Regions from separate parts of the Burkholderia sp. BCC0044 genome, predicted to be linked through region 3. Evidence: predicted binding sites of a transcription regulator. Region 3 holds the regulator's gene; each other region holds the start of a gene.
What was found. Region 3 encodes FNR, which switches genes on or off when oxygen is low (the NO sensors DNR and NnrR bind a similar motif). Its sites were predicted from a motif close to TTGATNNNNATCAA; they were not measured.
Positions count from the first base shown of each region.

Region 1 (4,347 bases), on a different contig from region 3:
GTGCAACCGGCATCACTCGGTCAGCGAGCAACTCAGCCGCTGGCTGCTGCTCGCGCACGACCGGATCGACGGCGACGAGCTGGCCGTCACGCAGCAGACGATCGCGAACATGCTCGGCGTGCGGCGCGAGGGCGTGACGGAAGCGGCCGGCAACCTCCAGGAAGCCGGGCTGATCCGGCAACGCCGCGGCCGCATCACGGTGCTCGACCGCGAAGGCCTCGAACATCACGCGTGCGAATGCTACGACCTGATTCGTGCCGACTATCGCCGGTTGCTGGGCACGCGCGCGAATGCGAGGCCCGCGACGATTCGCCCGCGCATGCCGGAAGAGCGTTGCGGATTCCCCGCCCATGGTGCGTGACGATGCGGTCGATGTCCGGTGGAACGAATGCGATGCGGCGTGCCGCGATCGCGGCGGCCGACGTCGTGCTCGTGCTGACCGGGGCGCTCGTCGCGCAGGTGGCGTCGGGTCTCGGCTGGCATGACCTGTCCGACGCGCAGCGCGGTTCGATCGCGCTGCTGTGCGTGCTGACGGCGGCGCTGCTGCCGCGCTACCTGCGCACCGTGCGCGGCGGCGTGGCGGTGCAGGGCGATGCGCACGTGCTGACGCACACGACGGTCGCGATGGTGTGCGCGAGCGTGCTGACGGTGGCCGGCACGATGTGGATCATGAACCGCGGCGGCACGGTCACGACCCGCTGGATCGTGCGCACGGTGCTGGCCGGCGACGCCGCGCTGCTGCTCGGCCGTGCGGCGCTGCTGGCGCTCGCGCTGACGCGTGACGATCCGCGCGCCCGGCAGCGCCGCGTCGCCGTCGTCGGCGCCACCGCATATGGGCGCGTGGCGATCGAGCGGATGCAGCTCGCGCCGAACGGCCCGTTCGTGGCCGCGTGCGTATTCGACGACGACGCGCAGGCCGCCGCGGGCGGCATCGGCGGCGTGCCGGTGATCGACGACTGGGACACGTTGCGCGACCTGATTCGCGGCGGCGACATCGACGAGGTCTGGCTCACGCTGCCGATGTCGCACGAGTGGCGGATCCAGCGCATCGTGCGCGAACTGCGCGACGAGTTCGTCGAGTTGCGGCTGTTGCCCGACGTGCGGCAGATGGCGGTGGTCGATCGCTCCGCGACCGACGTGCTCGGCATGCCGGCGATCAATCTCGCGACCACGCCGCGCTCCGCGCCGGAGCTGTGGGCCAAGTTCGCGTTCGACCGGCTGTTCGCGTTCGGCGTGCTGATTCCGTTGCTGCCGCTGCTGACGATGCTGGCGATCGCGGTCAAGCTGTCGTCGCCGGGGCCGGTGCTGTTCAGGCAGCGCCGCAAGGGCGTCGACGGCCGTGAGTTCGACATCCTGAAGTTCCGGACGATGCGCGTGCATCGCGTACAGCCGGGCGTCTTGCGGCAGGCGTCGCGCAACGATTCGCGCATCACGCGCGTCGGCGCGTTCATGCGGCGTACGTCGCTCGACGAGCTGCCGCAGTTCTTCAACGTGCTGTTCGGGCAGATGTCGGTGGTCGGCCCGCGTCCGCACGCGATCGAACACGACGACCTGTATCGGCAACTGATCGACTGCTACATGTACCGCTACCGCGTGCGGCCCGGCATCACCGGATGGGCGCAGGTGAACGGCTATCGCGGCGAGACGCGCAAGGTCGAGGCGATGGCGGCGCGCGTGAAGTTCGATCTGTTCTACATGCAGAACTGGAGCTTCTGGTTCGACATCAAGATCATCCTGATGACGGTGGTGCGCGGCTTCATCGGGCGCAATGCGTTCTGAGGATGACGAATCATCGAGGAGGCGCCGCGCGGGCGATCGTATCGACGGCGTGATGCCGGTTCGCGGGCACGGCAAGAAGCGTGGTGTCCGCGCCGGAAATTGCTGCGCTGCGGTTGTGGCGGCCGGCTTCGCGACGCGTGCCGCCGGTCGGGATTGCTCGTCCGTCCCCAGTTTTCGCAGGGCTGGCGCTGCCTGACCGGCACGCTGATTCCGGTCAACACACGCGTGTTCAATGGGTTTATCCTGCGTCGCATGCGTCCGGCGTTTCGCGTGTCCGGCCGCCCGTTCGTCCGGATGCGACGGCACAGGTCATGCCTGTGCGCCGCGCACCCGGCGCGATACCGCGCGCCGCTCTTTTTCGCGCGGAACCCGGAACAGGAGAGACGGCCATGTCGCTCGACCCACAACAACGGCAGACGCTGAAGCAGCGGCTGAACGAGAGCGAGCAGGCGCTGCGTGCGGAGATCCGCACGAGCGAAGACCAGCGCGCGTCGGAATCCTATGCGGACCTTGCCGGCGCGGCGCCGGACGAGGGCGACGAGGCGAACGCGGACCTGTTCGTCGACGTCGATCATGCGTTGATCGGCATGAAGCTGACGGAGCTGCGCGCGATCGGCCGCGCGCAGCAGCGGATGCGCGACGGCAGTTACGGCGAATGCATCGACTGCGACGGCTCGGTCGCCTACGAGCGCCTGCTGGCGCGCCCGACCGCCGAACGCTGCGCGCATTGCCAAACGCTCTACGAACGGCGCTACGCGACGACACCGCGCGCGTCGCTCTGACGTCGCGACTCCAACCGCGCTGCACGTGACGCGCGGCCGGCGTAGGATGACCTACGGGCGCCCGGCGGCGTCGACGAACGGCGCCGGGCGGGCAGACGCCGTCGCGCTGGCGCGCGGCGCCATCCAAGTGGAAGGGAGCCACGCCGATCATGCCGATCCACAATGCCGAATGCGCGGCCATATTCGCCGAGATCGCGGACATGCTCGAGATCCAGGGCGCCAACCCGTTTCGCGTGCGGGCGTACCGCAACGCCGCCCGCACGATCGCCGACTACGGCCGCGACATCCCGACGATGATCGCGAACGGCGACGATCTCGGGAAGATTCCGTCGATCGGGGCCGATCTCGCGTCGAAGCTGCGCGAGATCGCCGCGACCGGCACCTGCGAGCTGCAGCAGACCTTGCGTCATGCGCTGCCGGGCGCGATCGTCGAGCTGCTCGATGTGCCCGGGCTCGGCGCGAAACGCGTGAAGGCGCTGCATGACGCGCTGCACGTCGATTCGCTCGAACAGCTGCGCGCCGAAGCGAAGAGCGGGCATGTGCGCGAGCTGCCGGGCTTCGGCGCGAAAACCGAAGCGCACCTGCTCGAGGCGATCGACGATCGCCTGCAGCGCGAGCCGCAACGCTTCCTGCTGCCCGACGCCGCGCATGCGCTGATGCCGTTGCTCGAACGCCTGCGTGCGGTGGCCGGCGTCGGCCAGGCCGTGCCGGCCGGCAGCTTCCGCCGCCGCCGCGAGACGGTCGGCGATCTCGACATCCTCGTCACCGCACGCGAGCCGGCGGCGGTCGCCGAAGCGTTCGTCGGCTACGGCGACGTGGCGCGCGTGCTCGCGCACGGCAAGACCCGGTCGAGCGTGATGCTCGCGAACGGCCTGCAGGTCGACCTGCGCGTCGTCGATGCCGATGCGTTCGGCGCGGCGCTCGTCTACTTCACGGGATCGAAGGCGCACAACATCGCGCTGCGCAGGATCGCGCAGGCCGGCGGCCTGAAGATCAACGAATACGGCGTGTTTCGCGGCGACGAGCGGATCGCCGGTGCGACGGAGGCATCGGTCTACGCGGCCATCGGGCTGCACGAGGTGCCGCCCGAATTGCGCGAGGATCGCGGCGAGATCGATGCGTCGCGTGCCGGCACGCTGCCGGCGCTGGTCGAGCGCAAGCATCTGCATGGCGACCTGCATGCGCATACCGACGCATCGGCCGGCCGCGACGGCCTGCGCGCGATGGCCGCCGCCGCGCGTGCGCGCGGGCTCGTGTACCTGGCCGTCACCGACCGCGCACCGCCCGGCGGCGGCGATCGCAACGGCTTCGACTGGCTCGCGCGCCAGCTCGACGAGATCGATCGCATCAACGCGTCGTTCGACGATTTCGTGTTGCTCAAGGGCGTGGAAGCCGGCATTCGCGAGGATGGCAGCCTCGATGTGCCCGACGCGATGCTCGGCCGGCTCGATCTCGTGGTCGGCGCGGTACGCGACGGCTTCGACCTGCCGCGCGGCGCGCAGACCGACCGCATGCTGCGCGCGATGGACCATCCGCATTTCTCGATCCTCGCGCACCCGACCGGCCGCGTGCTCGGCGAGCGCGACGCATGCGAACTGGATGTGCCGCGCGTGCTCGCGCAGGCCGCCGCGCGCGGCTGTTTCGTGGAACTCGATGCGCTGCCGCGGCGATTCGACCTGCCGGACGTCTGGTGCCGCGAGGCCGCGAAGGCCGGCGTGCCGGTCGCGATCGGCTCGGATGCGTGCAGCGCGGACGCGCTCGACAACCTCGCGTTCGGCGTCGATCA
Region 1 covers NZ_CADFDO010000002.1:1,098,435-1,102,781, reverse strand. The annotation lists gene HWX14_RS13485 (Crp/Fnr family transcriptional regulator) at 1-361, shown strand, start outside; gene HWX14_RS13480 (undecaprenyl-phosphate glucose phosphotransferase) at 373-1,779, shown strand; gene HWX14_RS13475 (TraR/DksA family transcriptional regulator) at 2,169-2,561, shown strand; gene polX (DNA polymerase/3'-5' exonuclease PolX) at 2,711-4,347, shown strand, end outside.
Region 1: a site for FNR is predicted at 1,984-1,997, ahead of HWX14_RS13475 (TraR/DksA family transcriptional regulator). Genes of this name have one in related genera too.

Region 2 (4,347 bases), 320 kb from region 3:
TCGAGCCACAGCCCGGCCGCCGCCGTCACGCCGGCCGCCGCACCGGCAAACGCCGCGAGCGCGCCGCCGGTCAACCCGGCCGCCCAGCCGGCGCCGATGACGGCCGGCGCCAGCACGCACAGCGTCGACACCAACCGGGCCCGCACCGACATCGTCTGGAACAGCGACGCGACCCGCATCATGCCCGTGCGGACGATCAACCCCTTGTGGAACCGGCGGCTGCCGGCCTTGCCTTCGCGGAAATCGCGATACAGCGCCTCGGCGGCCGCGATCTCGTCGCGCGTCGCCTTCGTGCGCACCGACATGTAGCCCTTCGGCTGCCCGTTGCGCATCACCGGAATCGCGTTCGCGCGCACCCAGTAGTGATCGCCGTTCTTGCGGCGGTTCTTCACGAGCGCGGTCCACGGCTCGCCGCCCTGCAGCGTCGCCCACATGTCGGCGAACGCCTCCTTCGGCATGTCCGGATGCCGCACCACGTTGTGCGGCTGGCCTTCGATCTCCTCGGGAGAAAAGCCGCTGACCTGGATGAATGCCGCGTTCGCGTACGTGATATAGCTGTCGGCGTCGGTCGTCGACATCAGCGTCGCATCATCGGCAAATTCGAATTCGCGTTGCGTGACAGGCTGGTTGTTGCGCATGGTGTGGGGCTCCGGGTGACGGATCTTGCGTCCGCTCGTCGATTGATTCGAGACCCCGCGCATCGCGATCGATTCGCATGCGCGTGAGTCGGCTCCTGCGCTTTCGGCAAATTCGGTGAAAACATTATGCCGTGTTCGGGTAAATATGCATTAAAAATGCATCATCTTGTTTTTATCGAATACTTTGTTTATGGATAAAACAAAAATGCATTGCCGGGAGACATTTCCCGCTTGATGCCATTCGATTGAATCCGCAAACCTGAATATGCGCCGCGCGCGACACCCGGCATGCATCGATCGAAGCCGCGCGTCGCGCACGTTTCGCCCATCACCTGAACACGTTCACCGCATCCACCAGCCGCGTCGCCTGCTGCTTCAGGCTTTCCGACGCCGCCGTGCTCTGTTCGACCAACGCCGCGTTCTGCTGCGTGATGTTGTCCAGATGCACGACTGCCTGGTCGACCTGCGCGACGCCCGTGCTCTGTTCGGCCGTCGACGAGCTGATCTCCGCGATGAGGTCCGACACGCGCTTCACCTGCGTGACGATGTCCTCCATCGTCTTGCCCGCCCCATCGACGATCCGTGCGCCCGATTCGACGCGCTCGACGCTCGCGCCGATCAGCGTCTTGATCTCCTTCGCCGCGTTCGCGCTGCGCTGTGCGAGCGCGCGCACTTCGCCGGCCACCACCGCGAAGCCGCGCCCTTGCTCGCCTGCGCGCGCCGCCTCGACCGCCGCATTCAGCGCGAGGATGTTGGTCTGGAACGCGATACCGTCGATCACGCCGATGATGTCCGCGATCCTGCGCGAGCTGTCGGTGATCTCGCTCATCGTCGTGACGACCTCGCTCACCGCTTGCCCGCCGCGCTCGGCCGCATCGCTCGCGGACACCGACAACTGATTCGCCTGCAGCGCCGTCTCCGCATTGCTCGATACGGTGGCCGTCATCTCGGCCATCGACGCGGCCGTCTGCTGCACGCTCGACGCGGCCTGTTCGGTGCGCGCGCTCAGGTCGCTGTTGCCCTGCGCGATCTCGTTGCTCGCGCGCTGTACGTTGTGCACCTGCTCGCTGACGTCGTCGACGAGCCAGCGGAACATCAGCCCGAGCTGGTTGATCGTGCGCAGCGTCATGCCGATCTCGTCGACGCGGTTCATCCGCACGCCGCGCCGGCTCTCGCCGGTCGCGACGTTCAGCGCCTGCTCGTGCAGCCGCTTCAGCGGCCGCACGATCTGCGCGTCGAGCCACCAGCCGGCCGCCGCCGCCACGCCGACCGTCACGCCGGCAAACGCCGCGAGCCCGCCGCCGGTCAGCCCGAAAGTCCACCCCGCACCGACGACGGCCGGCGCGAGCACGCACAGTGCCGCATGAACGCGCGCACGCACCGACATCGTCTGCGGCAGCGAGGCGATCCGCAGCAGCCCGGTGCGGATGACGAGCCCCTTGTGGAATCGGCGCTGGCCGGCGTTGCCGTCGCGAAACGCGCGATACAGCGCGTCCGCGGCTTGGCTCTCGTCGCGCGGCGCCTTCGTGCGCACCGACATGTAGCCCTGCGGCGCGCCGTTGCGCATCACCGGAATCGCGTTCGCGCGCACCCAGTAGTGATCGCCGTTCTTGCGGCGGTTCTTCACGAGCGCGGTCCACGGCTCGCCGCGCCGCAGCGTCGCCCACATGTCGGCGAACGCCTCCTTCGGCATGTCCGGGTGACGCACCACGTTGTGCGGCTGGCCGACGAGCTCCTCGGTCGAGAAGCCGCTTACGTGCGCGAACGTCGTGTTCGCGTAGGTGATGATGCTGTCGGCATCGGTTGTCGACATCAGCGTGACGTCGTCGGGAAAATCGAATTCCTGTTGGGTAACGGGCTGGTTGTTGCGCATGCAAGGCTCCGAAAGGCGGATCTATCGTCCGCGCCGCGCTGAAATCGCGCTCAGTAGCCGAAAAACGGTAGATCGCTTTACGACACTCTCGTCCTTACTGTCGGCAATTCACCGGGAAACCTTAATCCTGGTGCGCGTAAAACCGACGATTCGGCCATTGCCATGATTTCGATCAAATAATCCGGCGATAATCACCGCGCACGTTTATTTGTCTGTCACGAAGCGCCACATGGCATTGACAATACCGGCAGCCGTTGCATGCGGCGAAACGATTGGCCTATCCCGCTCCATTTCACCCGAATCCGAATTCGATGAAAAAGGCATTGCATGAACTGAATCGGCTGTCCTCGACTACGGTGACGACTGTGTATGACCGCCATCAACTCAGTCAGGCCGCGTTTTTCCGTCGTGGCGGCGCCACGCGGTTTCCGGAACAACGCGAACCGGCCGGCCATCGGACGGCCTCGCCCGACGGCATGCCGCGCCTGCCGCTGATGATCGCCATCGCCGCGCACCGGATCGCCGCATGACGCGCCGCACCGCCGCCGAACGCGACGCGCTGTCGGCCCGCCCGCTTGCGCGCGACGACGTACCGCTCGTATGGACCATCGACCGGCGCGAAATCATCGAACACCTGTACGTGCTGCGCGACGGCGCGCTGCATCTGGTGCCCGAGTTCTACGACGTGGCCGGCTGGCCCGACGGCGAAGCCGACCACTACACGCCGATCCTGCTCGACTGCCACGACCGCGGCGGCTGGTTTCTCGGCAGGTTCGACGGCGCGCGGCTCGTCGCGGCGGCGATCGTCGACAGCCGGCCGCTCGGCCCACGGCGCGACATGCTGCAATTGAAGTTCCTGCACGTGAGCCACGACTGGCGCGGCTGCGGGCTCGGCGAACAGCTCTACCGCGCGGCCCGCGCGCAGGCGCGCGCGATGGGCGCCGAGCGGCTGTACGTGTCGGCGACGCCGTCGCGGCGCACGATCGACTTCTACCTGCGGCTCGGCTTCACGGTCAGCACGGCGCCCGATCCCGAGCTTTACGCGCTCGAGCCCGAGGACATTCACCTGGAAGGGCCGACGGCCTGACAGCCCGGCACGCGGATGCCGCGTAGAATTTTCCGCTCCGCCACAGCCGCTATCAGACGCCATCAGCCATCACGGAGCGCGACATTGAAGAACGACCCGCCACCGCCCGCCACGCCGAAGATCCTCGTCAGCATGTGCGTGATCGGCCATCCGGTCCGTTACAACGGCTCGGCGAAGAGCGCCGCGCACAAAGCGCTCGAACGGTGGCAGCGCGAAGGGCGTCTCGTCGCGGTCTGCCCGGAACTCGCGGGCGGCCTCGGCGTGCCGCGCCCGCCTGCCGAAATCGCCGGCGGCGCATCGGGGCAGCAGGTGCTGGCGGGGCACGCACGCATCGTCGACGTGAACGGCGCGGACGTGACGGCCCCATTCGTTTCCGGCGCGCGGACCGCGCTGGCCGTCGCACAGGCACACGACTGCCGCTTCGCGATCCTCGCGGACGGCAGCCCGTCGTGCGGCAGCACGTTCATTTACGACGGAAGTTTCGAGAGCCGGCGGCACGCGGGCGCCGGCGTCACGGCCGCGCTGTTGCGCGAGCACGGCATCGAGGTGTTCGCGGACACCGAGATCGACGCGCTCGACGCGCGCCTCAGGCAACTGTCGCAGGCCGGTTAACGACGAAGGGCGGCACGAGCAACCTCGTGCCGCCCTTCGTGGCGGAAACAGCTCAGCGGTAAAGCGGCGCGTATCCGGCCGCTTCACCCTATCACGCCGCTCAGACGCGTTCGATCGCGATCGCGATGCCCTGGCCG
Region 2 covers NZ_CADFDO010000003.1:1,200,436-1,204,782, reverse strand. The annotation lists gene HWX14_RS22430 (PAS domain-containing methyl-accepting chemotaxis protein) at 1-638, opposite strand, end outside; gene HWX14_RS22425 (PAS domain-containing methyl-accepting chemotaxis protein) at 967-2,511, opposite strand; gene HWX14_RS22420 (hypothetical protein) at 2,784-3,041, shown strand; gene HWX14_RS22415 (GNAT family N-acetyltransferase) at 3,038-3,598, shown strand; gene HWX14_RS22410 (DUF523 domain-containing protein) at 3,683-4,210, shown strand; gene pcaF (3-oxoadipyl-CoA thiolase) at 4,311-4,347, opposite strand, start outside.
Region 2: a site for FNR is predicted at 2,674-2,687, ahead of HWX14_RS22425 (PAS domain-containing methyl-accepting chemotaxis protein). Genes of this name have one in related genera too.

Region 3 (4,347 bases):
CTTGAACGAACCGTCACTGGCGCGTGCGGGCGCGCAATTCAACAGATAACCGCGGTGCGTGAAGGCAGTAGTCGCTTGCATGAATCCGCCACCTCTAGTCCCTTGCTTTGTTGTTCGCTACCCGTCTTTAAGGGTGCTGCGGCGCCCCGGCGCGGGCAGAGGCGGCGAGACTTCATCCCCTGTCGCCGCTTCGCAGGAAAAGAATCATACTCTGTAGAAAACGCGTCTTCTAGCTGAAATAAATCATGACAAATCAGTGCGCGTCGCGCGACCGCGGCGATCGCCCGCGCGCCTTTTCCCGTCGTGCCCGGAACGGGATTTGCTTCGATCCGGAGCGTGTCGCCGCCAGGAGAGCCGCGATGGAATCCTCCGCTCAAACAGGTCGTGCGCGTCCGCGCAGCATCGAACTCGACAACGACGACACGCACGACAGCACGGTCGACACCGACGGCAAGAATCGCGAAGCGTCGCGCCTCGCCGGCGTCGGGCTCATCTCGCCCGACCAGGTCACGCGCAGCAACGCGTCGCTCGTCAATGCGATGCCGGAAGCCGGCGACGGCTTCGCCGGATTCGACAGCCGCCCCGACGGCAACCATCCGGCGTTCGCGTTGCGCGCCGGCTACATGGTGATCGAAAAAGGCTTCGACACGCCGACTGCGGGTGATGCGCCGTTCGGTCCCGTTCATCGGATGTACGGCAGCGCGTACTGGCCCGGGCACGGCCGCCGGCCGGAGCGCGTCATCGAGTTGACGGCCGTACCGAGATAGCCCGCGCGGCGTTTGAATCGGTCGTTCGTTTGGGAATCGCCATCGGTCGATGGTGGTGAATCGGCGCGGGCGATTGCGCTGCACGCCGATACTCGCTCGCGCGGTGCCGAAGCGAACGATTCGGCGCGTCCGCATCTTCGGCCATGCATGCCGTGCATCGCGTCGACGCACATGCGTTGACCGAAGTCATGGCGCCACGGCGCGATTGCGATTGAATGGCGATGGGTGCGGCGCGTCGACCTGGTCGCCGTGCCGGGTCGCGTCGATGCGCACGCATGCGCTTTCGTCGACGATGCGGCCGATCCATACGACACGCATCGCGCGGTGCGGCATGCGTCGCGTGCATGGCCATGCACGACAGCGACAGGAGCCGCGCGGTCGTGCGACATGACGGGCACCTCGCTGCACGATCGTGCCCGTTGGTTTACTCTGCCTCGCAGCATTGCGCATTGCCCGGCCCCATCGGCCATTCGACCGACTTCGTTTCAACCCGCCACTCGGAGACACTATGTACAAGCGTATTCTGGTTGCCGTCGACGGCAGCGACACGTCCCGCCATGCGTTCGATGCCGCGCTGGCGCTCGCGAAAGCGCACGGCGCGGAGCTGCAGCCGTTCTACGTCGTCGAGAACGCCGCGATCTACTACAACGTGCCCGGCTACGATCCGTCCGTGCTGCGCGATCAGCTCGTCGCACAGGGCAACACGCTCGCGCAGGATTTCGCGAGCCGGATGCAGGCCGCCGGCGTGAAAGGCGAAACGCGGCTGAACGAAGCGACGTCGCTCAACGACGTATCGTCGCTGATCCTCGACGGTGCGAAAGCGTTCGGCGCCGATCTGCTGGTGCTCGGCACGCACGGCCGCCGCGGCTTCCGCCGCCTCGTGCTCGGCAGCATCGCCGAACAATGCGTGCGCCACGCGACGCTGCCGGTGCTGCTGATCCCGGCGGCCGCCAGCGCCGACGAGCCGGCTGCCTGAGCGGCGTTCGGCACGCGCGGCCGGTCGCGACGTTTTGTCACCCGACGGCGGCAACTTGCGGTGGGACAATGATTTCGTCGATTCAACGCCGGAGTAAACGATCATGCTGACGCCCGTCGCCACCCGCCCCGCCGCCACGCCCCATGCCGGTAGCTGGGCTCCCCGCCAGGCCGCACACTGCTCGTCGTGCGCGATGCGGCACCTGTGCATGCCGCAAGGCCTGGCGCCCGAAGCGCTCAGCCGCCTCGAATCGGTCATCTGCGCGGCCCGCCCGGTCAAGCGCGGCGAAGCGCTGTTCCGCGAAGGCGACGCATTCGACAACCTGTACGCGGTGCGCTCGGGTTCGCTGAAAACCGTCGCGACGCGCCATGACGGCCGCGAACAGGTCACGGGCCTGCACCTCGCCGGCGAAGCGCTCGGCCTCGACGGCATCTGCGACGACACGCACCCGCGCACCGCGGTCGCGCTGGAAGACAGTTCGGTCTGCGTGATTCCGTACAGCGCGCTCAAGACGCTGTGCTCGGAAGCCGGCTCGATGCAGTTGCGCATGCACAAGCTGATGAGCGAACAGATCGTGCGCGAAACGTCGCAAACGATGCTGCTCGGTTCGCTGAATGCCGAGGAGCGCGTCGCCGCTTTCCTGCTCGACGTCTCGTCGCGCTACCTGAAGCGCGGCTACTCGCCGTCGGAATTCAACCTGCGGATGACGCGCGAGGATATCGGCAGCTATCTCGGCATGACGCTCGAAACGGTCAGCCGCACGCTGTCGAAATTCCAGAAGCGCGGCCTGATCGAAATGCAGGGCCGCCACGTGCAGATCGTCGACTTCGACGGCCTGCAGCACGTCTGACATCGCACGGCGCGCACCTCGCGCGCGCCGCCTGCATCACCTCGCCGGTCAATCGAGAAACAGCGCGGCACGCGTCTTCAGCGCCGCGCTGAAATCGTCGAGCCAGCCGATCGACAGACGCCAGCTCTGCCAGTACAGATCGATGTCGATGGTGCGCCCGCGCGACATGTCGATCAACTCACCCGCCGCCAGTTGGCGGTCGACCATCCGGTCCGGGCACATCCCCCATCCCAATCCCGTTTCGCATGCGCGCAGATAGCCCGCGACGTGCGGTATCCAGTGCTGCGGCGGATCGAGATCCGCGCGCGTCACGCGCCGGATGAAACGCGCCTGCAACCCATCCTTCGGATTGAACATCACGCACGGCGCGCGGCGCAGCGCATCGCGCGTGATCCCCGCATCGAAATAGCGGGCGTAGAACGCCGGCGAGCACACCGCGCGATAACGGATTCGCCCGAGCCGCTCCGACCGGCATCCCTGGATCGGCTCGGCCTGCGCGGTCACCGCGCCCTGCACGCTGCCGTCGCGGATGCGCGACGCGGTGTAATCCTGATCGTCGATCACGAGATCGAGCAGCGTCTCGCGCGCCGTGCAGAACGGCCCGACTGCGTCGATGAACCACGTCGCGACGCTGTCGTCGTTGACGGCCACGCGCAACGTCGGCCACGCGCTCGCGATCTGGCCCGGCAAGGCGGGCATCCGGCCGCCCAGTTCGGCTTCCAGCAACTGCACGCGCTCGGTATGCCGGCACAGCAGCGCGCCCGACGTGGTCGCGACACACGGCTGCCCGCGCTTGACGAGCACGCTGCCGACCCGCTCCTCCAGCAGCTTCACGCGCTGCGACACGGCCGACGGCGTGACGTTCAGCTCCTTGGCCGCCCGCTCGAACGAGCCGTGCCGGATCACGGCCGCGAGGGCATCGAGCAACGCGTAGTCGAGCATTAGATTTCCTTAATCCGCATTAGGTGATTTAGCTTCTCTTATTTCCGTGCCGACCGCAGACTAGCGCTACCCGATTGATTCGTCTACTGCTTCCACGGCTGTCCCCATCATGAACTGGCTTGCTTTTTCCCACGGCGCCGCACTGTGCGCGTCGCTCATCGTCACCATCGGCGCGCAGAACGCGTTCGTGCTGCGCCAGGGCATCATGCGCTCGCACGTCGGCAAGATCGTGCTGCTGTGCGCGGTGTCCGACATGATCCTGATCGGCGCGGGCGTCGGCGGCGCATCGGTGCTCGTCGAGCGCTATCCGACCTTCGTCCACGCGGTGCTGTACGTCGGCCTCGCGTATCTCGCATGGTTCGGCATCAACGCGCTGCGCCGCGCGTTCAAGCCGGGCCACGACACGCTCGACGTGCGCGGCGACGCGGTCGCGCCGCCGCCGCAGGGCACGCTCGCGATCGTGCTGATGACGCTCGCGTTCACGTGGCTCAACCCGCACGTGTATCTCGACACGTTCCTGCTGATCGGCACGGCCGGCGCGCGCGAGCCGGAAGGCGCGCGGCTCGCGTTCGCGATCGGCGCGATGACGGTCAGCGTCGTGTGGTTCCTCGGGCTCGGCTACGGCGCGCGATTGCTGGCGCCGTGGTTCCGCAAGGCGGTCGCGTGGCGCGTGCTGGATGGCGCGATCGGCAGCATGGTGCTGTTTCTCGCGGCGGTGCAGTTGCGCTGACCGAACCGTCTGCACACGGGCGGCGGCCTGCCGCCCGGCTTTCCCTCCGCGTCGGCGCCCCGCCAGCGCAACCTGCCTGAAT
Region 3 covers NZ_CADFDO010000003.1:881,484-885,830, forward strand. The annotation lists gene HWX14_RS20920 (hypothetical protein) at 1-81, opposite strand, end outside; gene HWX14_RS20925 (DUF3005 domain-containing protein) at 360-767, shown strand; gene HWX14_RS20930 (universal stress protein) at 1,276-1,743, shown strand; gene fnr (fumarate/nitrate reduction transcriptional regulator Fnr) at 1,847-2,593, shown strand; gene HWX14_RS20940 (LysR family transcriptional regulator ArgP) at 2,642-3,535, opposite strand; gene HWX14_RS20945 (LysE/ArgO family amino acid transporter) at 3,645-4,265, shown strand.